4 regions of the Bradyrhizobium sp. C-145 genome follow, and region 1 is predicted to be linked to each of the others. Evidence: predicted binding sites of a transcription regulator. Region 1 holds the regulator's gene; each other region holds the start of a gene.
The links. The regulator PhoB, encoded in region 1, activates phosphate uptake and scavenging genes when phosphate is short. The targets are predictions, from matches to a motif close to TGTCATNNANCTGTCAT.
Positions count from the first base shown of each region.

Region 1 (7,765 bases):
GGCGGCGATCGCCTCCGAGTTCGCCGAGAGTGACGGCCTGCACCAGTCCGGCCTGATCCTGCTCGGCCTGCTCCTGTTCGTGCTGACGTTCTTCGTGCTCGCGGCCGCGCGGCTGATGCTGCTGCGCCTGGAACAGAAGGCGGGGAAGTGACATGAACCCGATTTACGCACGCCGCCGCCGCACCGACATCGTCATCCGCGGGCTCTGCATCGCCGCCGCCGCCTTCGGCGTCACCTGGCTCGCGCTGATCCTGATCACGCTGCTCTACAACGGCCTTAGCGGCCTGAACCTCCAGGTCTTCACCGAGAACACGCCGCCGCCCGGCGCGTCCGAAGGCGGCCTGCTCAACGCCATCGTCGGCTCGCTGATCATGACCGTGCTCGGCGTCGGCATCGGCGCGCCGCTCGGCCTGTTCGCCGGCACCTATCTCGCCGAATACGGCCGTAACGACAAGCTGACTTCGGTGATCCGCTTCATCAACGACATCCTGTTGTCGGCGCCCTCGATCATCATCGGCCTGTTCATCTACGGCGCCGTGGTGGTGCCGATGCGCGGCTTCTCGGCGATCGCCGGTAGCCTCGCGCTCGCCGTGATCGTCATCCCGGTGGTGCTGCGCACCACCGAGGACATGCTGCTTCTGGTGCCGAACGCGCTGCGCGAGGCGGCCTCCGCGCTCGGCCTGCCGCGCTCACTGGTGATCAAGCGCATCGCCTACCGCGCCGCGCGCTCCGGCCTCATCACCGGCGTGCTGCTCGCCACCGCCCGCGTCGCCGGCGAGACCGCGCCGCTGCTGTTCACCGCGCTGTCGAACCAGTTCTTCAGCCTCGGCCTGAACAAGACGATGGCGAACCTGCCCGTGACCATCAACAATTTCGTGCAGAGCCCCTACGCCTATTGGAAGCAGCTCGCCTGGAGCGGCGCACTGCTGATCACGCTCACCGTGCTTGCCCTGAACATTGGCGCCCGCATCCTCGGTGCCGAGAGGACCGCAAAATGACCGACCTGTCCGTATCCGTGAGTTCCAACGGTCACCTGGCCTCGCATCCGCTGCCGGAAGCGCCCGCCAAGGTGACGGTGCGCAACCTCAACTTCTATTACGGCGAGCATCACGCGCTGAAGAACATCAACCTGACGCTCGGCACCAACCGCGTCACGGCCTTCATCGGCCCGTCGGGCTGCGGCAAGTCGACCCTGCTGCGCATCTTCAACCGGATGTACGACCTCTATCCGGGCCAGCGCGTGACCGGTCAGCTGATGCTCGACCAGACCAACATTCTCGATCCCAAGCTCGACCTCAATCTGCTGCGCGCCCGGGTCGGCATGGTGTTCCAGAAGCCGACGCCGTTCCCGATGACGATCTACGAGAACATCGCCTTCGGCATCCGCCTCTACGAGAAGATCTCGAAGTCCGAGATGGACGACCGGGTCGAGAAGGCGCTGCGCGGCGGCGCGCTGTGGAACGAGGTCAAGGACAAGCTCAACGCCTCGGGCCTGTCGCTCTCCGGCGGCCAGCAGCAGCGCCTCTGCATCGCCCGCACGGTCGCGGTGCGGCCTGAAGTGATCTTGTTCGACGAGCCCTGCTCGGCGCTCGATCCGATCTCGACCGCCAAGGTCGAGGAGCTGATCCAGGAACTGTCCGAGAACTACACGATCGCGATCGTCACCCACAACATGCAGCAGGCGGCGCGCGTCTCCGACAAGACCGCCTTCATGTATCTCGGCGAACTGATCGAGTTCGACGACACCAGCAAGATCTTCACGTCGCCGAGCGACCGGCGTACGCAGGATTACATCACCGGCCGGTTCGGCTGAGGAGACGGGACATGGGTACTGAACATACCGCAAAGGCCTTCGACACCGACCTCCAGGAGCTCACCCGCCTGGTCGCCGAGATGGGCGGCATCGCCGAGCGCATGATCGTCGATTCCGTCGACGCGCTGATCCGCCGCGACGTCGCGCTCGGCCAGCGCGTCGTCACCACCGACGCCGAGCTCGACGCGCTGCAGAAGCGCATCGAGGAGCGCGCCGTGCTCACCATCGCCCGCCGCCAGCCGATGGCGGTGGATCTGCGCGAGATTGTCGGCGCCATGCGCGTCGCCACCGATCTCGAGCGCATCGGCGACCTCGCCAAGAACATGGGCAAGCGCGTTGCGGCGCTGGAGACGGACTTCCATCCGCTAAAACTGTTCCGCGGCCTGGAGCACATGACCGACCTCGTGCAGCAGCAGGTCAAGTCGGTGCTGGACGCCTATGCCGCGCATGATCTGCCGGCGGCAATGGCGGTGTGGAAGGGCGACGAGGAAGTCGACGCCATCTGCACCTCGCTGTTCCGCGAGCTCCTCACCTACATGATGGAGGATCCGCGCAACATCTCGTTCTGCATCCATCTGATGTTCTGCGCCAAGAACATCGAGCGGATCGGTGACCACGCCACCAACATCGCCGAAACAGTGTTCTACATGATCGAGGGTCAGGCGATCACCGACAAGCGGCCGAAGGGCGACATGACGACCTTCGCCACGACGGTACCGAATACCTGAGGGAGCGACGACAACATGGGCGCACGCATCATGGTGGTTGAGGACGAGGAAGCTCTCACCGAGCTTCTCCGTTACAACCTCGAAGGCGACGGCTATGACGTGGAGACGGTGATGCGCGGCGACGACGCCGACACCCGCCTCAAGGAACACATCCCCGATCTGATCGTGCTCGACTGGATGCTGCCGGGACTATCAGGCATCGAGCTGTGCCGGCGGCTGCGCACCCGTCCCGAGACCAAGCAACTCCCGATCATCATGCTCACCGCGCGCGGCGAGGAGAGCGAGCGGGTGCGGGGTCTTGCGACCGGCGCCGACGACTACATCGTCAAGCCGTTCTCGGTGCCGGAGCTGCTCGCGCGCGTGAAGGGGCTCTTGCGACGGGCAAGCCCGGAGCGGCTCGCCACCGTGCTCGCCTATGGCGACATCGAGCTCGATCGCGACAAGCGCCGCGTGGCGCGCTCTGGCCGGCCGATCGATCTCGGCCCGACCGAATATCGCCTGCTGGAGTTCTTCCTGGAGCATCCCGGCCGCGTGTTCTCGCGCGAGCAGCTGCTCGATAGCGTCTGGGGCCGCGACATCTATATCGACGAGCGCACCGTCGACGTCCATATCGGCCGCCTACGCAAGCTGCTCAATCTCGGCCGCGAGCAGGACCCGATCCGCACAGTCCGCGGCGCCGGCTATGCGCTGGATGATCGGTTTGCGAAGGCGGAGCAGACCTAAGTTAGGCGGTGTTGCTTTAGCAGGCGGCTGCCACACTCTCACTGTCGTCCCGGACAAGCGTAAGCGCAGATCCGGGACCCATAGCACAGGGAGTGATTGTTGCGCTAAAAAAGTAACTTCGAGTCCCCGTAGCCACAGCTTGCGGTGGCTGTGGGTCCCGGATCTACGCGCGCTTGAGGCGCGCTTGTCCGGGACGACATCGGATTTGTAGAGCCGTCATCGCGTGACGGCTGCCGTTTCGATCTCAGAACAAACTCACCGCGTGCTCGGCTTGGCCGGCGCCCGCCGCCGATCCGCGGCCGGCTGATACGCCACGCGCGAGTGCTGGGCACAGTAGGGCAGGCCGGACAGCGCCCTGCCGCCGCAGAAGAAGAAATCCGGGCTCGATGGATCGCCGACCGGCCAGTGGCAGGTTGCCTCGTTCAATTCCAGCAGCGACAGCCGCTGGCTCATCGGCACCACGTTGTCGTAGGTGACCGGTTCGGCCTCCACCTCGACCTCGAAGGCCTGCGCCAGCGCGGTGTTGCCGCGCGAGATCGGCCGGGTCACCCGCATCATGTGCTGTGCTGGGCGCGCCTTGCGCGGCCGCGGCGCGGCCGAAGATGGGCTCTTGGCGCGGCCCGACAGGCCGAGCCTGTGCACTTTGCCGATCACGGCATTGCGGGTCACATTGCCGAGCTCGGCCGCGATCTGGCTGGCCGAAAGTCCGGCCTCCCAGAGCTTTTTCAGCTGCTCGACGCGATCGTCGGACCAGGTCAAAACCGTCATTGCACCCTTTCCCTCGCTGCGCGCCGCCATCCTGGGGCCTCACAGCGAATGCCTAAGCCTTGAAAAACCCGTGCCGCCAGAATCCCTTAAGGCTCGCCGGGCGCGCTACTGACGCCCGAACGTTTACGCCGGTACATGAGGACTTAGAGGATCAGAACCGCTGCACGAGATGTCGTATCTGACAGGCCAAACGCTACAATATGGCGTGACTCCCGCGCAAGAGTCCGCCGACTCGCTTCCACATGTTCCGTGGTGAAAACCCCGCAAAATCGGCACCGCAAGACTACGGATTCAGCGTTTCGCGAGGCTTTCCAGGCGGCATTGACACCGGTCTTGCCAGGCATAAGATAGTGCCGCGTGCCGCCCTTAAAAGGCGGCACGTTTCGTTTTCCGGACCGGTCAATGGTGCGCTGCGCAAGGCACGCCAGGCAGGTCTCAACATTCAAATGCAACATCCAAGTGATGGTCATGACCAACAGCGCCGCGCCGCATCTGCTTCCCGTTTTCGCCAGGGTCGACCTTGGTTTCGAGCGCGGCGAAGGCTGCTGGCTGATCGCGACCAATGGCGATCGCTATCTCGATTTCACGTCGGGCGTTGCGGTGAACGCGCTCGGCCATGCCCATCCCGCGCTGGTCAAGGCATTGCAGGAGCAGGCGACCAAGCTCTGGCACATGTCGAACCTGTTCCAAAGCCCGGACGGTGAGAAACTGGCGGCGCGCCTGTGCAGCGAAAGCTTCGCGGACTTCGTGTTCTTCTGTAATTCCGGCGCTGAAGCGCTGGAATGCGTGATCAAGGTCGTGCGGCGCTATCACGCCGCCAAAGGCCATCCTGATCGCTATCGCATGATCACCTTCGAAGGCGCCTTCCATGGCCGTACGCTGGCGACGTTGGCCGCGACGGGTTCGGCAAAGTATCTCGAAGGTTTCGGCCCGCCGATGGACGGCTTCGACCAGGTCCCGCATGGCGATATCGAGGCCGTGAAGAAGGCGATCGGTCCGCAGACCGCCGGCATCCTGATCGAGCCGATCCAGGGCGAGGGCGGTGTGCGTTCGTCGACACCCGCCTTCCTCAAGGCGCTGCGTCAGCTCTGCGACGAGAAGGGCCTGTTGCTCGCGTTCGACGAGGTGCAGACCGGCATGGGCCGCACCGGCGATCTGTTCGCGCATCGCCGTTTCGGCGTCACGCCCGACGTGATGTCGCTGGCGAAGGCGCTCGGTGGCGGCTTCCCGATCGGTGCTTGCCTTGCGACCGCGGAAGCGGCCTCCGGCATGACACCCGGCTCGCACGGTTCGACCTTCGGCGGCAATCCGCTCGCGATCTCCGCTGCGAACGCCGTGCTCGACGTCATGCTCAAGCCCGGCTTCTTCGACCACGTGCAGAAGATGTCGCTGCTGCTCAAGCAGAAGCTCGCCTCCGTGATCGATCGCCATCCTGATGTCGTCAGCGAAGTGCGTGGCGAGGGTCTCCTGATCGGCATCAAGGCGGTCGTGCCTTCGGGTGATCTCGTTGCCGCCTTGCGCCACGAAAAACTGCTCACCGTCGGCGCCGGCGATAATGTCGTGCGCTTCCTGCCGCCTCTGATCGTCACCGAAGCCGAGATCGAGGACAGCATCGGGCGGCTCGAGCGCGCCTGCACGGCGATCTCGTCCAGTCAGACCAAGCGGGCGGCAAGCTGATGAGCAAGTCGCCAAAGCACTTCCTCGACATCAACGAGCTCCCGCTGTCGGAGCTCAAGCGCATGCTCGCCGCATCCTCCGCCATGAAGGCGAAGCAGAAGGCGCATCAGCCGGTCAGGCCGCTCGAAGGCAAGACGCTGGCGATGATCTTCGAGCGCCCCTCGACGCGGACGCGGGTGTCGTTCGACGTCGCCATGCGCCAGCTCGGCGGCGAGCCCATCATGCTCACCGGTGCCGAAATGCAGCTCGGCCGCGGCGAGACCATCGCCGACACCGCGCGTGTGCTGTCGCGCTATGTCGACGCCATCATGATCCGCATCCTCAATCACGAGGCGCTGCTTGAGCTTGCGGCCTATGCGACCGTGCCCGTCATCAACGGCCTGACGCGCCGTTCGCACCCTTGCCAGGTGATGGCCGATCTCATGACCTACGAGGAGCATCGCGGTCCGATCGAGGGCAAGACGGTGGCCTGGACCGGTGACGACAACAACGTGCTGGCGTCCTGGGCCCACGCCGCCGAGCGCTTCAAATTCCAGCTCAACGTCGCAACGCCCCCGGAGCTCGCGCCGAAAAAGGCGATGCGCGACTGGATCAAGACGACCAATGCGCCGATCGTGCTCGGCACCGATCCGGAGGCCGCCGTGCGCGGTGCCGATTGCGTCGTCACAGACACCTGGGTGTCGATGGGCGACAAGGAAGGCGAGCACCGCCACAACGTGCTCAAGCCCTACCAGGTTAATGCCAAGCTGATGTCGCTGGCCAAGTCCGATGCGCTGTTCATGCACTGCCTGCCCGCCCATCGCGGCGAGGAGGTCACCGATGACGTGATCGACGGCCCGCAATCGGTCGTGTTCGACGAGGCCGAAAACCGCCTGCACGCGCAGAAGGGCATTCTGGCTTGGTGCTTTGACGCGGTGAAGTAACGCGCGGATCTGGATCGTCGTCCTGGCTTTCGCCAGGACGACACCGAATTTGCAGGATCGTGTGCAATCATAACTGCATCCGGAACACGCCGCCTCGCACCCCTTCCAATCCGTCACCTCCGACCCCAGATAGAGCGCCATGGTTTTCGAATCCCCTGACATGAAAACCGGGCTAGAAGGCCCGGTTCGCGCGCCATCAGCAGTTCCGATCGATGACGCCGTGCTGCCCTACGAGGTCGATGCGCTCGACGTGCGCGGCCGCCTGGTGCGGCTCGGCCCGGCGCTCGACGACATCCTCACCAAGCACGATTATCCCGCCCCCGTCGGCAAGCTGCTCGGCGAGGCCATCGTGCTGACGACGTTGCTCGGCTCGGCGCTGAAATTCGAGGGCCGTTTCATCCTTCAAGCCCAGACCGACGGTCCGGTATCGTTCCTGGTCGTCGACTACATGGCGCCGGATCGCCTGCGCGCCTATGCGCGCTTCGATGCTGCGCGCCTCGGTGACGCCAGGGATTCAGGGACGCTGCTCGGCCGCGGCCATCTCGCCATGACCATCGACCAGGGCCCCGACATGAGCCGTTACCAGGGCCTGGTCGCGCTCGACGGCGGCGGCCTCGAAGCGGCCGCTCACGAATATTTCGTGCGCTCCGAGCAGATCCCGACGCGCGTGCGCCTCGCGGTCGGCGAGGAATGGCGCAGTAGCGACGGCGGCAAGCATCGCTGGCGTGCTGGTGGCATGCTGATGCAGTTTTTGCCGAAGGCGCCGGAGCGCGCGCGGCAGGCCGATTTGCATCCCGGCAACGCGCCCGAAGGCACCGAGGTGCACAGCGTCGCGGAAGACGACGCCTGGGTCGAGGCGCGCTCGCTGATCGAGACCGTCGAGGACGTCGAGCTGATCGATCCCGAGCTGTCCGGTGAGCGGCTGCTGTTCCGCCTATTTCACGAGCGCGGCGTGCGCGTGTTCAATCCACAGGTCCTGAAGGCACAATGCTCCTGCTCGCGCGATGCGGTGGCGTCCATGCTGAAGAGCTTCTCGTCCGACGATCGCGCCGCGATGGTCAAGGACGACAAGGTCGTGGTGACCTGCGAGTTCTGCTCGTCGGTCTACCAGTTCACGCCGCACGAGGCGGGCG
Region 1 covers NZ_CP088150.1:8,932,483-8,940,247, reverse strand. The annotation lists gene pstC (phosphate ABC transporter permease subunit PstC) at 1-151, shown strand, start outside; gene pstA (phosphate ABC transporter permease PstA) at 153-998, shown strand; gene pstB (phosphate ABC transporter ATP-binding protein PstB) at 995-1,813, shown strand; gene phoU (phosphate signaling complex protein PhoU) at 1,825-2,541, shown strand; gene phoB (phosphate regulon transcriptional regulator PhoB) at 2,557-3,264, shown strand; gene LRP30_RS42080 (GcrA family cell cycle regulator) at 3,520-4,032, opposite strand; gene LRP30_RS42075 (aspartate aminotransferase family protein) at 4,501-5,709, shown strand; gene argF (ornithine carbamoyltransferase) at 5,709-6,632, shown strand; gene LRP30_RS42065 (Hsp33 family molecular chaperone) at 6,772-7,765, shown strand, end outside.

Region 2 (7,765 bases), 4.4 Mb from region 1:
GTCGTAGGTGCCGAGGAAGTCGCGGCCGCGGCCGACCGGCCAGGTCATCGGCGTGGTGTCGAGCGCCAGCGTCTTCTCGATCTCGTCGAGCAGCTCGAAGACGTCGCGGCTCTCGCGGTCCATCTTGTTGATGAAGGTGATGATCGGGATATCCCGAAGACGACACACCTCGAACAGCTTCCGGGTCCGCGCCTCGATGCCCTTGGCGGCGTCGATCACCATCACGGCGGAATCGACCGCCGTCAGCGTACGGTAGGTGTCTTCCGAAAAGTCCTCGTGGCCCGGCGTGTCCAGCAGGTTGAAGACGAGGCCTTCGAACTCGAAGGTCATCACCGAGGTCACGACCGAGATGCCGCGCTCGCGCTCGATCTTCATCCAGTCCGATCGTGTGTTGCGCCGCTCGCCCTTGGCCTTGACCTGGCCGGCGAGGTTAATGGCGCCGCCGAACAGCAGCAGCTTCTCGGTCAGCGTGGTCTTGCCGGCGTCGGGGTGGGAGATGATCGCAAAGGTCCGCCGCCGCGACACTTCAGCGGCAAGCGGGGAACGGGCCGGCGATTCGGCTGCGGTGGTGGCGATGTCGGACATGGCGGGAGCGTTTGGCAGGGAAAATGGGCCTGATCAAGCCTGATTTGGTGATTGCGGAGCCCCTCGGCCAGCCCCATATCGCCGTTTGGGAGGGACGGCCCTCCCTTTCATAGGTCATTGCCTTGCGGGGACGACCCTGCCTTGCACGGAGGGTCGTCATGGCCTGGAGCATCTTGTTCGTCGCCGGTCTTCTCGAGATCACCTGGGCGATCGGCCTGAAATATACCGAGGGCTTCAGCAAGTTTGTTCCGTCCGTCGTCACGCTCGCGGCCATGGCCGGCAGCATCATCCTGCTCGGAGTTGCTCTCAAATCACTGCCAGTCGGAACCGCCTATGCAATCTGGACCGGAATCGGCGCGGTCGGCACCGCGACGCTGGGCATCATCCTGTTCGGCGAGCCCGCGACCGCTTTCCGGCTCGCCAGCATCGCCTTGATCATCGCCGGAATTATCGGATTGAAGCTCGTTACTTGACTATCTGGACCGCCCACCAGCTCAGCGCGGCCACGAGGGCCGCGGCCGGGATCGTGATCACCCAGGCATAGACGATCGAGCTCGCGACATTCCAGCGCACCGCCGAGACACGGCGGGCTGCGCCGACGCCGACGATGGCGCCGGTGATGGTGTGGGTGGTCGAGACGGGAACGCCGAGGAAGGTCGCCATGAACAGGGTCGCAGCGCCGCCGGTCTCGGCGCAAAAGCCCTGCATCGGAGTCAATTTGGTGATGCGCAGGCCCATGGTGCGGACGATGCGCCAGCCACCCATCAGCGTGCCCAGTGCCATCGCGGCCTGGCAGGACAGCACCACCCAGAACGGTACGGAGAATTCGCTGCCGAGATGGCCCTGCGAATAGAGCAGCACCGCGATGATACCCATGGTCTTCTGCGCATCATTGCCGCCATGGCCGAGCGAATAGAGCGAGGCGGAGGCGAATTGCAGGATACGGAAGGCGCGGTCGACTGCGAACGGTGTCGAGCGCACCGAGGCCCAGGACACGATCGCCACCAGCATCATCGCGAGCAGGAAGCCGACCAGGGGCGACAGCACGATCGCCAGCACCGTCTTGGACAATCCGCTCCACACCGCCGCCGAAATGCCCGCCTTGGCCATGCCGCCACCGACGAGGCCGCCGATCAGCGCATGCGACGACGAGGACGGGATGCCGAGCGCCCAGGTCACGATGTTCCAGACGATGGCCCCGACCAAGGCCGCGAAGATCACCTGGGCGTCGACGATCGAGGGATCGATGATGCCGGTGCCGATGGTCTGGGCGACGTGCAGCCCGAACACCATGAAGGCGACGAAATTGAAGAATGCGGCCCAGAACACCGCGAATTGGGGCCGCAGCACGCGGGTCGAGACGATGGTCGCGATCGAATTGGCGGCGTCATGCAGGCCGTTCAGGAAATCGAACAGCAACGCGACGGCGATCAAGCCGACCAGGACGGGAAAACCCAACGCAGCATCCACGGCGCGGCCCCTGCCTTAAAGCTTACGCATGATTTGAGCGGAAAACCGCTGCACACTTTTCCGCATCATGCGCTACACTTGCTCGATGACGATGCTGTTGATCTCGTTGGCGACGTCATCAAAGCGGTCGGCAACCTTTTCGAGATGGTCGTAGATCTCGACACCGACGATGAAGTCCATCGCGTTGCCGTTGCGATGCTTGAGGAACAGCTCCTTCAGCCCGATGTCGTGGAGGTCGTCGACGCGGCCCTCCAGCTTGCCCAGCTCCTCCGTGATCGCGCTCAGCATGGCGACGTTCGGGCCGATCGACTGCATCAGCGGCAGCGCGCGTCCCACCAGATTGGCGCATTCGATCAGAAGCCCGCCGATCTCGCGCATCGGCGGCTCGAAGGCGCGGACCTCGAACAGCATGACGGCCTTCGCCGTCTGCTGCATCTGGTCGATGGCGTCGTCCATCGAGGTGATCAGGTTCTTGATGTCGCCACGGTCGAACGGGGTGATGAAGGTGCGGCGCACCGCCGTCAGCACCTCGCGGGTGATGTTGTCGGCGTCGTTCTCGAACTGATTGACGCGCTGGCAATAGACCGGCGTCTCCTCGCCCCCGTTGAGCATGCCCTGGAGCGCGATCGAGCCCTGGATCACGGTCTGGGCATGACGGTCGAACAGGTCGAAGAACCGTTCTTCCTTGGGCAGGAAAGCACGAAACCATCGCATCATGGGGACAGGCTACCGGTTGGAAATGGCCCGGCCCGGAAGGGCCGTCATGAAACTGTCATAGACCATTTTCGATCCACGTGCGTGTCATCTCGCGCCCGCGGAGCCGGGTCATCCACCGCTTTCAAGCGACCGACAAACCTATTTAAAATCAGCCGTTTAGAGCGATCTCCGGAAGTAATGCGCGATTTCACCGATGACGCCGCGGCGGAAGGTGAGCACGCAGATCACGAAGATTCCACCCTGGATCACCGTCACCCACTGGCCGAAGCCCGCCAGATATTGCTGCATGGCGATGATCACGAAGGCGCCGATCACGGGACCGAAAATGGTTCCGAGACCGCCGACCAGCGTCATCAGCACGACTTCGCCCGACATCGACCAGTGCACGTCGGTGAGCGAGGCGTTTTGCGCCACGAACACTTTCAGCGCCCCGGCAAAGCCGGCCAGCGTGCCCGACAGGATGAAGGCCAGGAACTTGTATTGGTCGGTTCGGTAGCCGAGCGAGATCGCCCGCTGCTCGTTCTCGCGGATCGACTTCAGGACCTCGCCGAACGGCGAGTTGATGATGCGGAAGATCAAGAGGAAGCCGGCGAGGAAGCCGACCAGCACGACGTAATAAAGCACCGTCGGCTTGGACAGATCGAACACGCCGAACATGTGCCCTTGCGGAATGCCCTGGATGCCGTCCTCGCCGTGGGTGAACGGCGCCTGGAGGTAGATGAAGTACAGGAGCTGCGACAGCGCCAGGGTGATCATTGAGAAATAGATGCCCTGGCGGCGGATCGAGATGTAGCCGGTCACGATCGACAGCACGAACGCCGCGGCGACGCCGACGAGGATGCCGAGCTCGGGCGGCAGCGCCCAGACCTTCAGCGCATGCGCACTGCAATAGCCCGCGGTTCCCAGGAACATGGCGTGGCCGAACGACAGCAGCCCGCCATAGCCGACCAGCAGATTGAAGGCGCAGGCGAGCAGCGCAAAGCACAGCGCCTGCATCACGAAGAACGGATAGACTCCCGTGAACGGCACCGCCGCCAACAGCAGGGCCATCACCACGAAGACGAGCATCTCGTCGCGCATGGCGCGAGGGGTTGTAGGCAGCGTGTCGTCCGTCAGGGTCGTCATGTCAGGCTGCCCTTCCCGTCAATCCCGTTGGCTTCACCAAGAGCACCAGCACCATCAGCACGAACACGACGGTGTTGGAGGCCTCGGGGTAGAAATACTTGGTCAGGCCCTCGATCACGCCGAGCGCAAAGCCGGTGATGATGGAGCCCATGATCGATCCCATGCCGCCGATCACGACCACCGCGAACACGACGATGATGAGGTCGGCGCCCATCAGCGGCCGCACCTGGTTGATCGGCGCCGAGAGCACGCCGGCGAGCGCGGCAAGGCCGACACCGAGACCGTAAGTCAGCGTGATCATGCGCGGCACGTTGATGCCGAAGGCGCGCACCAGCGTCGGGTTTTCAGTGGCGGCGCGCAGGTAAGCGCCGAGTTGGGTCTTCTCGATCAGGAACCAGGTCGCAAGGCACACCGCCAGCGAGAACACGACGACCCAGCCGCGATAGACGGGTAAGAACATGAAGCCGAGATTCATGCCGCCCCTGAGCTGGTCCGGAATGGCATAAGGCAGACCGGAGGAGCCAAAGTAGTTCTGGAACACGCCCTGCACGATCAGCGCGATGCCGAAGGTCAGGAGCAGGCCGTAGAGATGATCGAGCCCGGTCAGCCATTGCAGCATGGTCCGCTCCAGGATCATGCCGAAGATGCCGACGATGATGGGCGCCAGCAGCAACGCCCACCAATAGTTGATGCCGCCGAGGTTCAACAGGAAATAGGCGACGAACGCGCCCATCATGTAGAGCGCGCCATGGGCGAAATTGATGATGTTGAGCATGCCGAAGATCACGGCAAGCCCGAGACTGAGCAGCGCGTAGAACGAGCCGTTGATCAGTCCCACCAGTAGCTGAGCGTATAGAGCCTGCATCGATCGATCTCGTACCCAGTCCCGTTTTGTTGACGACGGTGCCCGCCAGCGGACGCTGTCGGTACTACTTCTTCACCAGCGGACAGGCGCTTTCCGAGAGCGGCCTGAAAGCCTGGTCTGCCGCCGTCGTGCCGATCAGCTTGTAGTAGTCCCACGGCCCCTTGGATTCCTCGGGCTTCTTGACCTCGAACAGATAGGCGGGATGGAGCTTGCGGCCGTCCGCGCGGATCGTGCCCTTGCCGAACAGTGGATCGTCCGTCGGCATTTCCTTCATCTTGGCGACCACCTTGGCGCCATCGTGCGGATTGCCACCCAACGCTTCCAGCGTCTTGAAATAATGGATCAGGCCCGAATAGACGCCAGCCTGCACCATCGATGGCATCGCCTTGTTCTTCATCTTTTCGGAGAAACGCTTGGAGAAGGCCCGGGTGCCGTCGTTCAAATCCCAATAGAAGGTTTCGGTGAAGTTCAGCCCCTGCGCCACTTTCAATCCGAGCGCATGGACGTCGGTGATGAACAGCAGAAGCCCGGCGAGCTTCTGGCCGCCTGCGACGATGCCGAATTCCGCCGCCTGCTTGATCGTGTTGGTGGTGTCGCCACCGGCGTTCGCCATGCCGATGATCTTGGCTTTCGACGCCTGCGCCTGCAGCAGGAACGAGGAGAAGTCAGCGGTGTTGAGCGGATGCTTCACGCTGCCAATCACCTTGCCGCCTGATTTGACCACGACTGCGGCGGTGTCGCGCTCGAGCGCGTGACCAAAGGCGTAGTCGGCGGTCAGAAAGTACCAGGTGTCGCCGCCGGCCTTCACCAGCGCCTGTCCCGTGCTGTTGGCCAGCATGTAGGTGTCGTAGACCCAGTGGATGGTGTTCGGCGAGCACTGCGCGTTGGTCAGATCGGACGTCGCCGCACCCGTGTCGATCAGAATCGAATTCTTTTCCCTGACGACATTGTTCACCGCCAGCGCCACGCCGGAGTTCAGCACGTCCATGAAGACGTCGACCTTCTCGACATCGATCCACTGCCGCGCGATCGCGGTGCCGATGTCGGGCTTGTTCTGATGGTCGGCGGAGATGAGATCGACCTTCCAACCCTTGGCTGCAAGCCCGGAATCCTCGATCGCCATCTGCGCGGCCAGCGTCGAGCCGGGACCTCCAAGGTCGGCGTAGAGCCCGGAGTTGTCGGTGAGCACGCCGATCTTGATGGTCTTGTCCTGCGCCATCGCGCCGCTTGTCGCTGCAAGCGCCAGCGCGGTGCCGAGCAGAAATGAAGCGATCGACCGGGTGTTCATGCGGCTTCCCTCTCTAAATATTCTCGTTGGTTCTAACTTGTTTGGCAGTTCTAGACGCCGAGATAGGTGTGGAGCTTGTCCATATTGGCGGCAAGCTCGGCGTTGGAAAAACCGTCAATGATCTTGCCGTGCTCGACCACGTAGTAGCGGTCGGCGACGGTGGATGCGAAGCGGAAGTTCTGCTCGACCAGGAGGATCGTGAAACCCTCCTTCTTGAGCCGTGCAATGGTGTGGCCGATCTGCTGGATGATGACGGGCGCAAGGCCCTCGGTCGGCTCGTCCAGCATCAGGAAGCTCGCGCCGGTGCGCAGGATGCGCGCGATCGCGAGCATCTGCTGCTCGCCGCCCGACAGCTTGGTGCCCTGGCTGTTGAGCCGCTCCTTCAGGTTCGGGAACAGGTCGAATATCTGATCGAGCGGCAGACCGCCTTCGCGGACGACCGGCGGCAGCATCAGATTCTCGCGCACGTCGAGGCTGGAGAATATCCCCCGCTCCTCGGGGCAGAACGCGATGCCCATGCGCGCGATCTTGTCGGAGGTCGCGCGGATGATGTCCTGATTGTTGAACTTCACCGAGCCCGAGCGCTTGCCGATGATGCCCATGATCGACTTCAACGTGGTCGTCTTGCCGGCGCCGTTGCGCCCGAGCAGGGTGACGACCTCGCCCGCATTCACGTCGAAGTTGATCCCGTGCAGGATGTGGGACTCGCCGTACCAGGCTTCGAGGTTGCGGACTTGAAGGATGTTTCCGCCGGTCGCAGCCTTTGCCGGAGCCTGGGCGATCGCAGTGTCAGGCATGACCGGCTCCCAGATAGGCTTCCTTGACGCGCTCGTCCTTGGTGAGCTCGGAGTAATGGCCTTGCGCGAGCACCTGCCCGCGCGTCAGCACGGTGATGATGTCGGAGAGATTGGCCACGACGCTCAAATTATGCTCGACCATCAGAATGGTATATTTCGCGGAGATGCGCTTGATCAGCGCCGCTATCTTGTCGATGTCCTCGTGACCCATGCCGGCCATTGGCTCGTCCAGCAGCATCATCTCGGGGTCGAGCGCGAGCGTGGTTGCGATCTCCAGTGCGCGCTTGCGCCCGTAGGGCATCTCGACCGCGGGCGTATTGGCAAACTCGCTGAGGCCGACATCGTTCAACAGCTCGCGCGCGCGATCGTTGAAGCGGTTGAGCACGGACTTGGAACGCCAGAAGTCGAACGAAGAGCCGTGCTGGCGCTGAAGTGCGACGCGGACGTTCTCCAGCGCCGTGAGATGCGGAAACACGGCCGAAATCTGGAAGGAGCGAACCAGGCCCATACGGGCCACGTCCGCCGGCGCCATCGCAGTGATGTCCTGCCCCTTGTACAGGATCTTTCCGGCAGACGGTTTAAGGAACTTGGTCAAAAGATTGAAGCACGTCGTCTTGCCGGCGCCGTTCGGCCCGATCAACGCATGAATGCTCCCACGGCGAACCTTGAGCGCAACGTCGCGGACGGCGAAGAAGCCCGCGAACTCCTTGGTCAAGCCTTCCGTTTCGAGAATGAACTCATCGGCCAAACAGATTTCCCCCTGCCCGCGCGACGCGCTGGCCGCGCGTGGCTGTCCTTGTTGACTTCGGCTTTCCGGAGGCTTGCAGCCCATCCGGAACGCCGCCTCCGGGCGCGGAATATGCCGGAGGTGACGGGGGTTAGGCAAGGCGGAAAGCTGAGCAGATCAGGCCTCCGGCT
Region 2 covers NZ_CP088150.1:3,824,560-3,832,324, reverse strand. The annotation lists gene LRP30_RS17700 (peptide chain release factor 3) at 1-585, opposite strand, end outside; gene sugE (quaternary ammonium compound efflux SMR transporter SugE) at 744-1,058, shown strand; gene LRP30_RS17690 (inorganic phosphate transporter) at 1,051-2,055, opposite strand; gene LRP30_RS17685 (DUF47 domain-containing protein) at 2,128-2,772, opposite strand; gene LRP30_RS17680 (branched-chain amino acid ABC transporter permease) at 2,929-3,897, opposite strand; gene LRP30_RS17675 (branched-chain amino acid ABC transporter permease) at 3,899-4,762, opposite strand; gene LRP30_RS17670 (ABC transporter substrate-binding protein) at 4,827-6,050, opposite strand; gene LRP30_RS17665 (ABC transporter ATP-binding protein) at 6,101-6,847, opposite strand; gene LRP30_RS17660 (ABC transporter ATP-binding protein) at 6,840-7,595, opposite strand.
Region 2: a site for PhoB is predicted at 2,815-2,831, ahead of LRP30_RS17685 (DUF47 domain-containing protein). Genes of this name have one in related genera too.

Region 3 (7,765 bases), 780 kb from region 1:
TTACTACCGCAATGGCGGCATCCTCCATTACGTCCTGCGCAAGCTCGCGGCGTAAGCGCGGATTTGTGAACGATGGCTCACTGCGAAGTGAGTAGAAGCCAGAACGAAGGCGGCCTATCAAAAGGCCGCCTTCGCGCGTTTTGCGGCACGTTTCGGATGGGCCCGGCCGGTGGAAAACCTCCTCCTGGACGGAAGAATGTGCTGCGCCCCGTAAGATTACGGTGACCATCAGGCGATAAGATTCCCTCTCACGAGCAATGGTGTGCGGCGTTCGACATGACAACAATGACGGCTTCTCATCCGATTTCACGTTGGTCCAGTGCCCTCTGGTCGGGTGCTCTCGGCATCTGTGCGATCGTCGCCGTCATCCGCCCTGCCGAGGCTGATCCCCGCGCCGTTGTCGAATTGTTTACCTCGCAGGGCTGCTCGTCCTGCCCGCCCGCCGATAAGATCATCGGCGATCTCTCCAAAGATCCCTCGGTCATCGCGCTGAGCATGCCGATCGACTATTGGGACTATCTCGGCTGGAAGGACACGCTGGCCGATTCGCGGTTCTCTGCGCGGCAGCGTGCTTACTCGCGCATGCGCGGCGACCGCGAGGTCTACACGCCGCAGGTCGTCGTCAATGGGTCGACCCATGTCATCGGCAGCGATCGCACCGGCATCGAGAATGCGATCGGCAAGACCGACAAGGGCATGGGCGTGATGAGCGTGCCGGTGACGATGTCGCTTGCGGGCAAGCAGATCAGCGTCTCCGTCGCCGCGAGCAACGAGCCCACCGTCTCGCACGGCGAGGTCTGGATCTGCTCGATCGCCAAGTCGGTGCCGATCACGATCACCCGCGGCGAAAATCGCGGACAGCAGATCACCTACCACAACGTGGTGCGCAACCTGCTCAAGGTCGGCGATTGGACCGGCCGTCCGGAAAGCTGGACGGTGCCGATCGAGAACCTCACGCGCGACGGCGTCGACGGTGCGGTGGTTTATGTTCAGGATGGCAACCGAGAGAAGCCGGGTGCGATGCTGGGCGCGGCCTACACGTCGCTGCACTGATTTCACTGACTCACCAGCGTCGCGCTCGCTCTAACTCCTCATGGTGAGGAGCGCGCCCTTGCGCGCGTCACGAACCAAGCAGGCCCGGCGGATGCAGCTCGGCCTTATCCTTCGAGACGCCGCGCGAGCGCGGCCCTCAGGATGAGGGGAGGGAGCCGGTGCATGAGGAGAGCGAAGGCTCGGCGAGCCGGAAACACCCACACAAACAAAAAAGGACCAACTTGCGTTGGCCCTCCTTGTCGCGCGTACAGACCCGATCCTGTCGACCCCGGGGGGCTGGGGGCTGAGGAATCCGGAACCGAAGGACCGGGCCAACGCACGTGAGCCTTTTCGCAGTGCAGGGCGGCAGTCGCTAGGCGGAAAAGCGGCGACACTATGATTCCTGCTAACGATCCCGTGACGGTTTGCCGCGACAAAGTTCCACCATTGCGTGTGTCCCGATTCGATGAGTCGAACGGGAAGGCCCCTTGCAGTAGGGACAGGTTGGCGCAATCATGCAACTGTCATGATGCCAGAGGTTCCGGTTGTCGCGGACGCGGGTCATGCCGTGCGATGAGGAGGCGCTTCCCATGAATCTGATGTCGGAGGATGCCGAGCCGAGCGAGCAGCGCGCGGCGGCGCGCCCCGCCGCTGCGACGACGCAGCCGAATCGGGTGACCTTCAACCGCCTCGAGCTGCACCGGATTCTCAATCTCTACGGCCGCATGGTCGCCGACGGCGAGTGGCGCGACTACGCTATCGACTTCCTGAAGGACCGCGCCGTGTTCTCGGTCTATCGCCGCGCCTCGGAAGTGCCGATCTATCGGATCGAGAAGGACCCGCGGCTTGCGCGCAAGCAGGGCATGTACAGCGTGATCTCGGCGACCGGCCTGATCCTGCGCCGCGGTCACGAGCTCGAGCGCGTGCTGCTGGTGATCGATCGGAAGCTGGCGGTGGTGTGAAGACCCTCGGTCGTCATTCCGGGGCGCGACGAAGTCGCGAACCCGGAATCCATTCATCCACCGTCCGTGTCGTTCAATGGATTCCGGGTTCGCGCTGCGCGCGCCCCGGAATGACGGGAGCCCCTACTTCCCCGGCACCGTGCTCGCGCCCTCGCCGAGATCCCGCTGCATCATCACCGTATCCAGCCAGCGGCCGAATTTCAGCCCGACATTGGGATGCGTGCCGATCATCTTGAAGCCGCTCTTGGTGTGAACGCCGATCGAGCCGGCATTGGCGGAATCGCCGATCACGGCGATCATCTGGCGGAAGCCACGCGCCTCGCATTCGGTGATCAGCCGCTCCAGCAGCAGGGAGCCGACACCGCGGCGGTGGAAGGAGGGGTCGAGATAGATCGAATTCTCGACCGTGAAGCGATAGGCCGGCCGCGGCCGGTAGGCCCCGGCATAGGCATAGCCGGCCACGCGACGATCGAGGATGGCGACGAAATAGGGATAGCCGCCGTCGATCAGCGCGCGATAGCGGCGCGTCATCTCGGCAAGGTCGGGCGGCTCCAGCTCGAACGTCGCGGTGCCCTCGCGGACGGCCTGCTGATAGATGGCGGTGATGGCGGGAAGGTCGGCCTCGGTGGTGGGCCTGATTTCAGGTGCGGACATGGCGGGAAGGATAGAGGCTTCCCGCGGCCGCTGGAAGAGGCTGCGCTGCTTCTCCGGCGTCATTGCGAGCGTAGCGAAGCAATCCAGAAATGCATCCGCGGAGGCACTCTGGATTGCTTCGTCAAGAGCTCCTCGCAATGACGGTGCCTGTGGGTACAGCCCGGCCCAAACAAAAACCCCGGCCTTACGGCCGGGGTTCATGTCGTTCCCTCGTCCTGGCGTTAGTCGCGCTGGCCGAGGAGCTGCAGCAGCAGCGTGAACAGGTTGATGAAGTTCAGGTACAGCGACAGCGCGCCGGTGATGGCCGCACGCTCTGCGATGTCACCGCCGGCCGAGGCGTAGCCGTAGATGTAGTCGTTCTTCAGCCGCTGGGTATCCCAGGCGGTGAGGCCCGCGAACACCAGCACGCCGACCACCGACACGATGAACTGCAGCATCGAGCTGGCCAGGAACAGGTTCACCAGGCTGGCGATGATGATGCCGATCAGGCCCATGAACAGGAACGAGCCCATTCCGGTCATGTCACGCTTGGTGGTGTAGCCGTAGAGGCTGAGCGCACCGAAGGTCGCCGCGGTGATGAAGAATACCCGCACGATCGAGGTGTGCGTGAACACCAGGAAGATCGACGACAGCGAGATGCCCATCAGCGCCGAGAACACCCAGAACAGGATCTGGGCCGTCGAGGGTGCCAGACGGTTGATGCCCGCCGAGATCACGAACACCATCGCGAGCGGCGCCAGCATGAACAGCCACTTCAGGGGGCTCACGAACATCGCGTAGCCGAATGGCGTCAGGAACAGCTTGCCGACGCGGACGGCTTCCGGCGTCGGGACGTCCGTCACGGCGGCCATGTAGACGCCGAGCGCGGCAAGGCCCGTGATGGCCAGGCCGATGCTCATGTAATTGTAGATGCGCAGCATATAGGCGCGCAGGCCGGCATCGACCGTCGCGGCGTCAACACGCCCGGCGGCCCTGCCGAAAGGAGAAGCGTAGTTACGGTCTAGGTCCGACATGGTCGAATTCCCGTTGGTTGGTCCGGTCCGGCATGAGGGTCGCCACGCCGCCGGTTCGTCAGTTCTATCTCGGATACCGATCCCAGCCGACTAAATTTAGGCTCACAATCGGGGCTCCGAACCCACTCGATATGTGGGAAACTAACACATTCGCTGCAACCGTCCACGCGCGGCTGAATGTCGCCCTCGGCCACAATCCTGACGGGCGGACGTGGTTAATCGCAGGAATCGTGCGATTCCTGCTCCCGCGCGCCCATCCGCTACCTTTTGTCACAAATTCCGCAACACCGTCGCGGGCTTTTTGTTCAACGCAAGCAGCGTGCCGGCGAGCCCGAGCCCCACAGTGACGACGAGCGCGGCCGCGACCACGCTGGCGGCGCTGCCGGCCTGCCAGACGAAACTCAGCGTCATCAGCCGCGTCACGATCATCCAGGCCGCGATACTGCCGGCGATCACGCCGAACACCGCGGTGGCGAGCCCGATCAGGAGGTATTCGAGCGCATAGGCGCCGAGCAGCCGCAGCCGCGTCGCGCCCAGCGTCTTCAGGATCACCGCATCATAGACCCGGTGGCGATGGCCGGCGGCGAGCGCCCCGCCGAGCACCAGGATCGCCGAGATCAGGGTCACGGCACTGGCGCCTCGGATCGCCAGCGCCAGGTTGGTCACCACCGAGCCGACCGTCTCCATCACCTCGCGCACGCGCACGCTCGTCACCATCGGATAGGCGTCGGCCACCTGCTTGATGATCTTGCCGTCGCCCGCAGCGTTGCTGCCGGCTTCGGTCAGCGTTGCGATATGGGTATGCGGCGCGCCCTTGAAGGCGTTCGGCGAGAACACGAGGACGAAATTGATGCCGAGCCGCTGCCAGTCGATGGTGCGCAGATTGCCGATTCTAGCCGGGATGTCACGGCCAAGCACGTTGACCACGATCTCGTCGCCGAGCTTGAGACCGAGTCCGTCGGCGATCTTCTTTTCCATCGAGACCAGCGGCGGGCCGGAATAGTCGGCGCTCCACCATTCGCCCTCGACCACCTTGGACCCCTTCGGCAGCTCGCCGGTATAGGTCAGGCCGCGGTCGCTTTGCAGCACCCATTCGGAATCGGTCGAGGGCTTGAGCTCCTCGGCGCGCAACCCGCGCGCGCCGACGATGCGGCCGCGTAGCATCGGCACATCCTCGACCTTGGCACCGGGGGCAATCTGCCGCAGATAGAGGTCGAACTGCTCGGCCTGCGCGCTCGGGATGTCGATGAAGAAAAACGATGGCGCCTGCTCGGGAAGCGCCGCCAGGAACTGGCGGCGCAGATTGCCGTCGATCTGGGTGATGGTGACGAGCACGGCGAGCCCGAGCCCCAGCGACAGCACGACGGACGGCGTCAGCGCGCCCGGCCGGTGGATGTTGGCGATCGCCAGCCGCAGCATCGGCAGCCGCGTCCGCGGCAGGTGCCGTGCGATGGCCATCAAGAGGGCGGCGATGCCGCGCAGCAGGGCGAACACGACGACGGAGGAGGCCACGAACACCGCGGCGATGCGCTTGTCGAATGAGAGCCCGATCACGACGGCGACGAGCAGGACGATCACGACGCCCATGAACACCAGGTAGCCCAGGCGCGGCCGGTGCCATTCGGAGCTGATGGTGTCGCGGAACAGCGCGGCCACCGGCACGTCGTGGACGCGGCCGAGCGGCCACAGGCCGAAGGCCAATGCGGTGAGGAGGCCATAGACGAAGGACAGCGCGAGCTCGTCGGCATGCACGGCCGTCACCACCGGCAGCGGCAACAGCTTGCCGAACAGGCCGACGATGGCGAAGGGCATCGCGGCGCCGAGCGCAAGGCCGATCACCGAACCGATCGCGGCGAGCAGGATGACCTGCGCGAGATAGATGCCGAACACGTCGCGGCCGGTGGCACCGACGGCCTTGAAGGCCGCGATCACCTCGAGCCGGCGGTCGATATGGCTCTTCACGGCATTGGCGACGCCGACGCCGCCGACCAGCAGTGCGGCGAGGCCGACCAGTGTCAGAAACTGGGTGAAACGGTTGATGTTGCGCTCGAGCTGCGGCGAGGCATTGGAGCGGCTGCGGATCTCCCAGCCGGCCTGCGGCGCCGCGTTGCGCGCGTCAGCGATGAAAGTCTCGGTGGCGCGTTCGCTGTTGGCAGCGTCAGGCAGCTTCACCCGGTAGACCCAGCGCACCAGGCTGCCGGGCTGGATCAGGCCGGTGGCGCGCAGGCCCGCTTGGCTGATCAGGAAGCGCGGCCCGAAGCCGATGCCGCCGGCGAGCTTGTCGGGTTCGGCCTCGACCGTGCTGCGGATCTGGAAGGTCGCCGAGCCGATGGTGACGCGATCACCGGGCTTGAGCAAGAGCCGCGCCAGCAGCGTTGGATCGGCGGCGGCGCCGAATGCGCCGTCACGCTCGGCGAGGAGATCGGACATCGGCAGCGGCGGTGCCAGTGTCAGCTGGCCCAGCATCGGATAGGTGCCATCGACCGCCTTCATCTCGACCAGCGCGAGCTTGCCATCAGTCGAGCGCGCCATGCCGCGCAGGGTCGCGGCGGTCGACACGGTGCCGCGCGAGCGCAGGAACGCGACCTCTTCCGGCTTGGCCTCGCGCTGGAACAGCACGAACGAGACGTCGCCGCCGAGCAGCGTGCGGCCTTCGCGCGCAAGACCGTCGGAGAGGCTCGCCGAGACCGAGCCGACGCCGGCGATCGCCATCACGCCGAGCGCGATGCAGGCGATGAAGACGTAGAAGCCGCGCAGGCCTCCGCGCAATTCGCGCAGCGCGTAGCGCAGTGACAGCGCGACGGCACTTGGCTTCGCGAACGATTCGGCAGCCGTGCTCATGCGGGCGCGGACTGCGTGTCGATGCGCCCGGAGCGCAGGCGGATGACGCGATCGCAGCGATGCGCGAGCGAGGAATCGTGCGTCACCAGCACCAAGGTCATGCCGCGCTCGGCATGCTTGCTGAATAGGAGATCGATGATCTGCTTTCCGGTGGCCTCATCGAGATTGCCGGTCGGCTCGTCGGCGACGAGGATCGCCGGATCGGGTGCCAACGCGCGGGCCAGCGCAACGCGCTGCTGCTCGCCGCCGGAGAGTTGCGTCGGATAGTGATGCAAGCGATCGCCGAGGCCGACCGATTGCAGCTCCTGCGCCGCGCGCCTGGCGGCATCCGGATTGCCGGCGAGCTCGAGCGGCACGGCGACGTTCTCAAGCGCCGTCATGGTCGGGATCAGATGGAAGGACTGGAAGACGATGCCGACCTGGCGGCCGCGGAAGCGGGCCAGCGCGTCCTCGTCGAGGGCATTGAAAGGCGTGCCAGACACCACCACCTCTCCGCTATCAGGACGCTCCAGCCCCGCCATCACCATCAGCAGCGTGGATTTGCCCGAGCCTGACGGGCCGATCAGGCCGATCGTCTCGCTCCGGCCCACGCGCAGGCTGATATCCTTGAGGATGTGAACGCGCGCCGCGCCCGTGCCCAATGAGAGATTGACGTTGGAGATGGCGATGGTGTCCGCCGCGGTGGCGGCGAGCGAAGAGGTTTCGATGCGACTGTCCATGGTCCGGTCATATGGCAACTCCGCTGGCGCGGTCGAGAGGCGTTACGGATTGTTCATGCACATAGCCGTGTTGATGTTCGCTTTGATGACGGCCATCACGCCGGCCTCGGCACAGGGGCAGAAGCCGATCAAGCTCGTCGTTCTCGGCGATTCCCTGAGCGCCGGTCTCGGCCTGCCGGCCCAGGACGCATTCCCCCAAAAACTTCAAAAAGCCTTGCAAGCCAAAGGCATAGCGGTCGACATGGTCAATGCTGGAGTGTCCGGCGACACGTCCTCCGGCGGTCGCGACCGGCTCGACTGGTCGGTGCCTGAAGGAACCGAGGCCGTCATCGTCGAGCTCGGCGCCAACGACGCGCTGCGCGGCATCGATCCCGATTTGACGCGCGCCGCGCTGAGCGACATCATCCAGCGGCTCAAGGCACGCAAGATCGCGGTGCTGCTGTGCGGCATGCTGGCGCCGCCGAATTACGGCGCCGATTACGCCGCGCGCTTCAATTCGATTTATCCGGAGCTGGCGAAGAAATTCGACGTGCCGCTCTATCCG
Region 3 covers NZ_CP088150.1:179,523-187,287, forward strand. The annotation lists gene acnA (aconitate hydratase AcnA) at 1-55, shown strand, start outside; gene LRP30_RS00870 (DUF1223 domain-containing protein) at 277-1,053, shown strand; gene LRP30_RS00875 (DUF2794 domain-containing protein) at 1,623-1,994, shown strand; gene LRP30_RS00880 (GNAT family N-acetyltransferase) at 2,118-2,648, opposite strand; gene LRP30_RS00885 (Bax inhibitor-1/YccA family protein) at 2,870-3,661, opposite strand; gene LRP30_RS00890 (FtsX-like permease family protein) at 3,932-6,502, opposite strand; gene LRP30_RS00895 (ABC transporter ATP-binding protein) at 6,499-7,221, opposite strand; gene LRP30_RS00900 (arylesterase) at 7,277-7,765, shown strand, end outside.
Region 3: a site for PhoB is predicted at 1,544-1,560, ahead of LRP30_RS00875 (DUF2794 domain-containing protein). Genes of this name have one in related genera too.

Region 4 (7,765 bases), 4.5 Mb from region 1:
GCTGCACGGTGCAGCGCATGACGACAAATCCCAAAGCAAATGGCGGCGCGCAAAAATGCAACAGGAGCGGCGCACGCATGAGGTGATTTGCGCCGAACTGTTACGGAGGGTCAACCAGCTGACGCCTCCCGACGAGGGGGATTGCTCCTGATTGTGGTTCCCCGGCCACAGGTCGAAAATTGCACTTGGGCGCGTCCGGTGCGATCTTGAAATTCGCGTCCTGCTTGCTAACGCGCGCTTTTCATGTTGCAATATTGACCACAATCGGAATTGGCCGCTCGGCTGTGCGTTTCGCGACATTAAGACTCAAGACTCGAACAGACTTCCGGAAGCCCGTTTGTGGCGTGGCACGCGAAAAAGCGGCCGCGTCTTTTTTCTATCTAGTGGAGGAGACTAGCGATGCCGCAAAAGGGCACCGTCAAATGGTTCAACCCGACCAAGGGCTATGGGTTCATCAAGCCGAACGGCGGCGACAAGGACGTGTTCGTCCACATCTCCGCCGTCGAGCGCGCCGGACTCTCGACCCTCAACGAGAACCAGGTGGTTGAATACGACCTCGTGGAGAACCGCGGCAAATCATCCGCGGAGAACCTCAAGGTCTCCTGATTTCTCTCAAAGCTACGCGCGAGAGATCATGACGTTGCCCCCGGCTCTGCCGGGGGATTTTGTTTGGAAAGTCAAAAGCAACGTCGCTTCAGCTCACCACCGGCGAAACCAAAAAATTCTCCCACGGTCCGCTGCCGGCCGTCTTGCACACCTCGCCCTCGATCCGGACCTTGTCGGCCGCGAGCAGCCGCAGCGCCTCGGGATAGATGCGGTGCTCGACTTCGAGGATGCGCTCCGAGAGCGTGTCCGACGTATCGTTGTCGCTGACGGGCACGGCGCCTTGCATCACGATCGGGCCGGCATCGGTCTCCGGGATCACGAAGTGCACCGTCGCACCGGACAGCTTGACGCCGGCACGCAAGGCCTGGCCGTGCGGGTCGAGGCCGGGGAAGGATGGCAGCAGCGAGGGATGGATGTTGAGCATCCGCCCGTACCAGGCCTTGGTGAACTCCGCCGTGAACAGGCGCATGAAGCCGCCCAGACAAATCAGCTCGATGCCGTGCCGGTCCAGCGCGGCCTGCAGCACCTTCTCGAAACCTGCGCGGTCCTTGCCGAACGGCTTGCTCTCGATCACCTCCGTTGTCACGCCGCTCGCCCTCGCCCGTTCGAGCCCCAGTGCATCGGCCTTGTTCGAGATGACCAGCGAAATCTCTGCCGGAAAATCCGCGGCAGCCGCTGCCTTGATCAGCGCAGCCATGTTGGAGCCGCGGCCAGAGATCAGGATGGCGACGCGGCGCTTCATCACAGCGCCAGGTCGAGGTGGCCGTTATAGACGACGCGGTGCTCGCCTTCGGCCGGGATCACGGTGCCGAGCTGCGCCACGGTCTCGCCGGCATCGGTCAAGACCTTGACCACCTTGTCGACCTGGTCAGGCTCGACGATCGCGATCATGCCGATGCCGCAATTGAAGGTGCGCAGCATTTCCAGCTCGGCGATGCCGGCCTGCGCGGCCAGCCATTTGAACACCGGCAGCACCGGCAGCTGTGCAAGGTCGATGCCGACGCCGAGGTGCTTCGGCAGCACGCGCGGAATGTTGTCGGTGAAACCGCCGCCGGTGATGTGGGCGAGCCCCTTCACCGCGCCAGTCTCGCGGATCGCGCGCAGGCAGGATTTGACGTAGAGCCGCGTCGGCGTCAGTAGCGCGCCGCCCAGCGTCATCACCGGCGCGAAAGGCGCTTGCGCCTCGAAGCCGAGACCGGATTGTTCCACGATCTTGCGCACCAGCGAGAAGCCGTTGGAGTGCACGCCCGACGAGGCGAGTCCGATCACGGCGTCGCCCGCCGCGATGTCCTTGCGCGGCAGCAGCGTGCCGCGCTCGGCGGCGCCGACGGCAAAGCCGCCGAGATCGTAGTCGCCGTCCTTGTAGAGGCCGGGCATCTCGGCCGTTTCGCCGCCGATCAGGGCGCAGCCGGATTCGCGGCAGCCCTCCGCAACGCCGGCGACGATCGCGGCGGTGGCCTCGGGATCGAGCTTGCCGCAGGCAAAATAGTCCAGGAAGAACAGTGGCTCGGCGCCCTGAACCACGAGGTCGTTAACGCTCATGGCGACGAGGTCGATGCCGATGCCGCCATGCAGGCCGGTCTCGATCGCGATCTTGACCTTGGTGCCGACGCCGTCGGTCGCGGCAACCAGCACGGGGTCCTTGAAACCGGCCGCCTTGAGGTCGAACAGGCCGCCGAAACCGCCGATCTCGGCGTCGGCGCCGGGCCGTGCGGTGGCGCGCACCATCGGCTTGATCAGGTCGACGAGGCGGTTGCCGGCGTCGATATCGACGCCTGAATCGGCGTAAGTGAGGCCGTTTTTGCGGTCGGTCATGCCCGATTTCCAGTGGGTTTGCGGCTGGTTACGTCGAATTCCGGGGACGCGCAATGGCTCGCATGGCGCCCCGCCCTATACTATGTAGATATCAACCGGTTCAGCCTCCGAGGGGGCCGGATCTGAGGTCAATCCGGGTGCCGGGAAGCGCCGCGTGAGTATTCCGAACATCATTACCCTGGGCCGCATCATGCTGGTCCCGATCATCGTCTGGGCCATCGTGTCGAGCCAAATGGAGGTGGCGTTCGCGGTCTTCCTGATCGCCGGTATCAGCGACGCCGTCGACGGCTTCCTGGCCAAGCGCTTCAACATGACGAGCGAGCTCGGCGCCCTGCTCGATCCGCTCGCCGACAAGGCGCTGCTGGTCTCGATCTACATGGCGCTCGGCATCTGGGGGGCGATTCCGCGCTGGATCGTCATCCTCGTGGTCTCGCGCGACATCATGATCGTCGCCGCCGTGATCGTATCCTGGCTGTTCGACCGGCCGGTCGAGATGAAGCCCTCGAAGGTGTCCAAGCTCAACACTGTGGCCCAAGTGGCGTTCGCGGCCTTGGTGCTGGCCGCGCTTGCCTTCGGCTTCAAGCCGGCCCCTTATGATATGATCCTGATGGGCCTCGTCACGGTCTTCACGCTCTCGTCCGTGTCGCTCTATCTCGTCGAGTGGCTGCGGCACATGAGCACGATCGAGGCCAAATGAGTTGGGATGCGGCCCCGCAAAAGGCCAACTCCCGCTCCGATCAAGTCGAATCTTTTCCAACGAGGCCGGCGCGCCGGCATGGAGCAAGGCAAGCGTGGCAGGCCGCGTTCATCCCCGACAATTGGCGTTTTCGCTTCCGCATGCGGAAAGCCTCAGTCGGGACAATTTCCTCGAGGGCCCCGCCAACGTGGCCGGCCTCGGCCTGATCGACGCCTGGCCGGAATGGCCGAACCGGATTATGTGGCTGGCCGGCCCCGAAGGCAGCGGCAAGAGCCATCTCGCCGCGATCTGGGCCGAGGAGGCTGGCGCCCGCTCGACCACGGCCAATGCCCTGACCGCCGCAGCGGTTCCGGGCGCGCTCGCCACCGGGGCGCTAGTGGTCGAGGATCTCAAGGCGAAAGAATTTGACGAGCGTGCCCTCTTCCACCTGATGAACCTCGCCCGTGAGGATGGCGCCTACGTCCTCTTCACCGGACGCGAGGTCCCGGCATCGCTCGAGATCGAGCTTCGCGACCTGCGCTCGCGCCTGCGCGCCGTGCCGGTGGTCGCGCTGCTGCCGCCCGACGACCAGCTTTTCCGTGGCCTGATCGTCAAATTCTGCGCCGACCGCCAGCTCACGGTGGATGAGAGCGTGGTCAGCTACCTTGCCACCCGCCTGGAGCGGTCCTCGGCCGCCGCCCGGCGGGCTGTGGAATTGCTCGACAGCGAGGCCCTGCGACTTGGGCGCCCCGTCACCCGGGCGCTGGCCGCCGAGCTGCTTCGGGATGCCTGACCGGACCCCGCTCGCCTCCGAGGCCGCTTGACGCGGCGGAGCGGCGGAACATCAATGTCATCGAAACGTCATCGCTCTAACACATGCTCCCGCCGGTTTTGCGCGTAAGTCGCAAATTGGGGTGAACTGGATGGATCGACTTCTCATGGACTCAGCGCAAGCCCTTGAAATCAAAGAAAAAGCTCCGGAAACCGAGGGCCTGCCGGCGATCGCTTCCAGCCCCGAGCGATTCATCAACCGCGAGCTGTCCTGGCTGCATTTCAATCGCCGCGTCCTGGAGGAATCGGTCAATCCCAGCCACCCCATGCTGGAGCGGGTACGATTCCTGTCGATTTCAGCGAATAACCTCGACGAGTTCTTCATGGTCCGCGTGGCCGGCATCAAGGCCCAGGTGCGCGAGGGCATTGCCGAGCGCGCCCCCGATGGCCTGACGCCGTCGGAGCAGCTCGCGCTGATCAACCGCACCGTCTCCGAGCTTGCCTCCGACCAGCAGGCGATCTGGCGCGACCTGCGCGGCACGCTCGCCGATGTCGGCATCGTGCTGGTTGAGGGCAAGGACGTCACCAAGGCGGAGCGGACCTGGATCGAGGACTACTTCCTCAACAACGTGTTCCCGCTGCTGACGCCGCTCGCAATCGATCCGGCCCACCCTTTCCCGTTCATTCCAAGCCTCGGCTTCACCATCGCGCTCCAGCTCACGCGCGCCGCCGACGGCAAGCAGATGAACGCGCTGATCCGCATGCCCGGCAAGATCGATCGCTTCATCCGCCTACCAGCCGAGGGCAAGGCCGTCCGGCTGATTTCGCTGGAACAGGCGACCGCCCTGTTCATCAACCGCCTCTTCCCCGGATACAATTTGCACGGCCAGGGCGCCTTCCGAATCATCCGCGACTCCGAGCTCGAAATCGAGGAAGAGGCGGAAGACTTGGTCCGCCTGTTCGAGACCGCGCTGAAGCGTCGCCGCCGCGGCTCCGTGATCCGGCTCGAGATCGACGCCAAAATGCCCGAGGAATTGCGGAGCTTCGTGCAGCACGCATTGTCGGCCGCCGATGACGAGGTGTTCCTGGTCGACGGCGTGCTCGCCATGAACGAGCTTTCGCAGCTCACCCGCATCGACCGTCCCGACCTCGAATTCACCCCTTACGTGCCGCGCCATCCCGAGCGGGTGCGCGAGCATGCCGGCGACATCTTCGCTGCGATCCGGCAGAAGGACCTCATTGTCCATCACCCCTACGAATCCTTCGACGTGGTGGTGCAGTTCCTGCAGCAGGCCGCGCGCGACCCAGATGTTGTCGCGATCAAGCAGACGCTCTACCGCACCTCGCAGAACTCACCGATCGTGCGTGCACTGGCCGAGGCCGCCGAGGCCGGCAAGTCGGTCACCGCGCTGATCGAGCTGAAGGCGCGATTCGACGAAGAGGCCAACATCCGCTGGGCACGCGACCTCGAACGCGCCGGCGTGCAAGTCGTCTACGGCTTCCTCGAACTGAAGACGCATGCAAAGCTCTCGATGGTGGTGCGCCGCGAGGGCGGCAGCCTCACGACCTACGTCCATACCGGCACCGGCAACTATCACTCGGTGACCGCGCGCATCTACACCGACCTCTCCTACTTCACCTCGGATCCGACCATCGGCCGAGACGCGGCGCGCGTGTTCAATTTCATCACTGGCTATGCCGCGCCGAGCGATCTGGAGAAGATGGCGGTGTCGCCATTGACCTTGCGCAAGCGCATCATCGAGCACATCCAGGGCGAGACCGCGCATGCACGGCACGGCCGGCACGGCGCGGTCTGGATGAAGATGAATGCGCTTGTCGACCCCGACATCATCGACGCGCTCTACGAGGCCTCGCAAGCCGGCGTCCAGGTCGAGTTGGTGGTGCGCGGCATCTGCTGCCTCAGGCCCGGAATTCCCGGCCTGTCGGAGAACATCCGCGTCAAGTCGATCATCGGACGCTTCCTGGAACACGGCCGAATCTACTGCTTCGGCATGGGCCAGGGCCTGCCGAGTGCGAAAGCGGCTGTGTATATCTCCTCGGCCGACATGATGCCGCGCAACCTCGACCGCCGCGTCGAGGTGCTGTGTCCGCTGCAAAATCCCACTGTGCATCAGCAGGTTCTCGAACAGATCATGGTCGCGAATCTGAAGGACAATGAGCAGAGCTGGCAATTGTTGCCGGACGGGTCCTCAACGCGTATGAAGGCCGCGAAGGGCGAGGAGCCTTTCAACGTCCACAACTACTTCATGACAAATCCGAGTCTCTCTGGCCGTGGAAAGTCGCTCAAAGAATCCTCGCCGCGCCGTCTCACGCGCCGGAACGAACGTCACCAATCCTGATCCCGGATTCTCGACGTGAAGCAGCCGCGTAAGCGCGGCGCGAGCGTCGCAGTCATCGACATCGGTTCCAACTCGGTCCGCCTCGTCGTCTACGAGGCGCTGGCGCGCAGCCTCATTCCAATCTTCAACGAGAAGACGCTGTGCGGCCTCGGACGCGAGGTGCAGAGCACGGGCCTGCTCGCGCCCGACGCCGTCGACAAGGCGCTGACTTCCCTCAAGCGTTTTCGCGCGCTGTGCCGCGTGATGCAGGTCGGGCGCGTATTCGCGATTGCGACCGCCGCCTGCCGCGATGCCTCCAACGGCCCCGACTTCATCGCGAAGGCCGAGCGCATCTGCGCCGTGAAGATCGAGATCCTGTCGGGCCAGCGCGAAGCGCGGCTGTCGGCGCTCGGCGTGATCTCCGGCATCCATCATCCCGACGGCATCGTCGGCGATCTCGGCGGCGGCTCACTCGAGCTGATCGACGTGCGCGGAAACAGCGTGCGCAGCGGCGTGACGCTGCCGCTCGGTGGCCTCGCGCTCCAGGACCTCGCGCACAAATCGCTCAAGCGCGCCGACCGCATCGTGCGCGATGCGCTCGACGAGGTGCCGCAGCTTTCCGCGGGCAGCGGCCGCACCTTCTACGCGGTCGGCGGCACCTGGCGCGCGCTCGCGCGCATCCACATCATCCAGAGCGGCTATCCGCTCCAGGTGATGCACGGCTATTCGATTCCGGCGGCCGAGGCGCTCGACTTCTCGCGGCGTCTGCGCCGGCTTGCGGCCGCCGACATGCTGGCCGACATCGAGATCGTCGCTGATGCGCGCCGCCCGCTCCTCACCTATGCGGCACTGGTGCTCGAGCACATCATTCGGGTGGCGAAGCCGAAAACCATCGTGTTCTCGACCTTCGGCGTGCGCGAGGGCCTGCTGCACGAGAAGCTGCCGGATTCCGAACGCAACGAGGACGGGCTGATCTGCGCCGCAGAGGAGCTAAACCAGCTGCTGTCGCGTTCGGCGAAGCACGCCCGCGAGCTGATCGCCTGGACCGACCGCCTCGCGCGCGTCGTGAAGCTGCGCGAGACCGAAGCGGACCGCCGCCTGCGCCACACCGCGTGCTTGCTCTCCGACATCGGCTGGCGCGTGCATCCTGATCATCGTGGCGAGCAGACGCTGAGCCTCGTCGTCAACGGCAATTTCGGCGCAATCACCCATACCGAGCGCGCCTTCGTCGGCCTGTCGGTGTTCTATCGCTACGCGGGCCTGAGCGAGGAAAACCAGCCGCCGGCCACCATGCAGAGCCTGCTGACGCCGGCGCAGCTCGAACGTGCACGCCTCTTGGGAGCAGCGTTCCGCGTCGCGCACCTGATCTCGGCGGCGCGGCCGGGTGTGCTGCCCGCCACGCATTTCCGCAATCAAGGCCGCAAGCTGATGCTGGTGTTCGAGCACCGCCTCGTCGATCTCGTCGCCGACCGCGTCGGCAGCCGCTTCCGCCAACTCGCCCGCCTGATCAACCGCGCCGGCTCGATCGTGCGGCGGTGAGGCACGCGAGATCAAACGC
Region 4 covers NZ_CP088150.1:3,917,316-3,925,080, reverse strand. The annotation lists gene LRP30_RS18155 (autotransporter outer membrane beta-barrel domain-containing protein) at 1-19, opposite strand, end outside; gene LRP30_RS18150 (cold-shock protein) at 400-606, shown strand; gene purN (phosphoribosylglycinamide formyltransferase) at 695-1,348, opposite strand; gene purM (phosphoribosylformylglycinamidine cyclo-ligase) at 1,348-2,421, opposite strand; gene LRP30_RS18135 (CDP-alcohol phosphatidyltransferase family protein) at 2,576-3,118, shown strand; gene LRP30_RS18130 (DnaA/Hda family protein) at 3,213-3,890, shown strand; gene LRP30_RS18125 (RNA degradosome polyphosphate kinase) at 4,036-6,228, shown strand; gene ppx (exopolyphosphatase) at 6,244-7,746, shown strand.
Region 4: a site for PhoB is predicted at 3,946-3,962, ahead of LRP30_RS18125 (RNA degradosome polyphosphate kinase). Genes of this name have one in related genera too.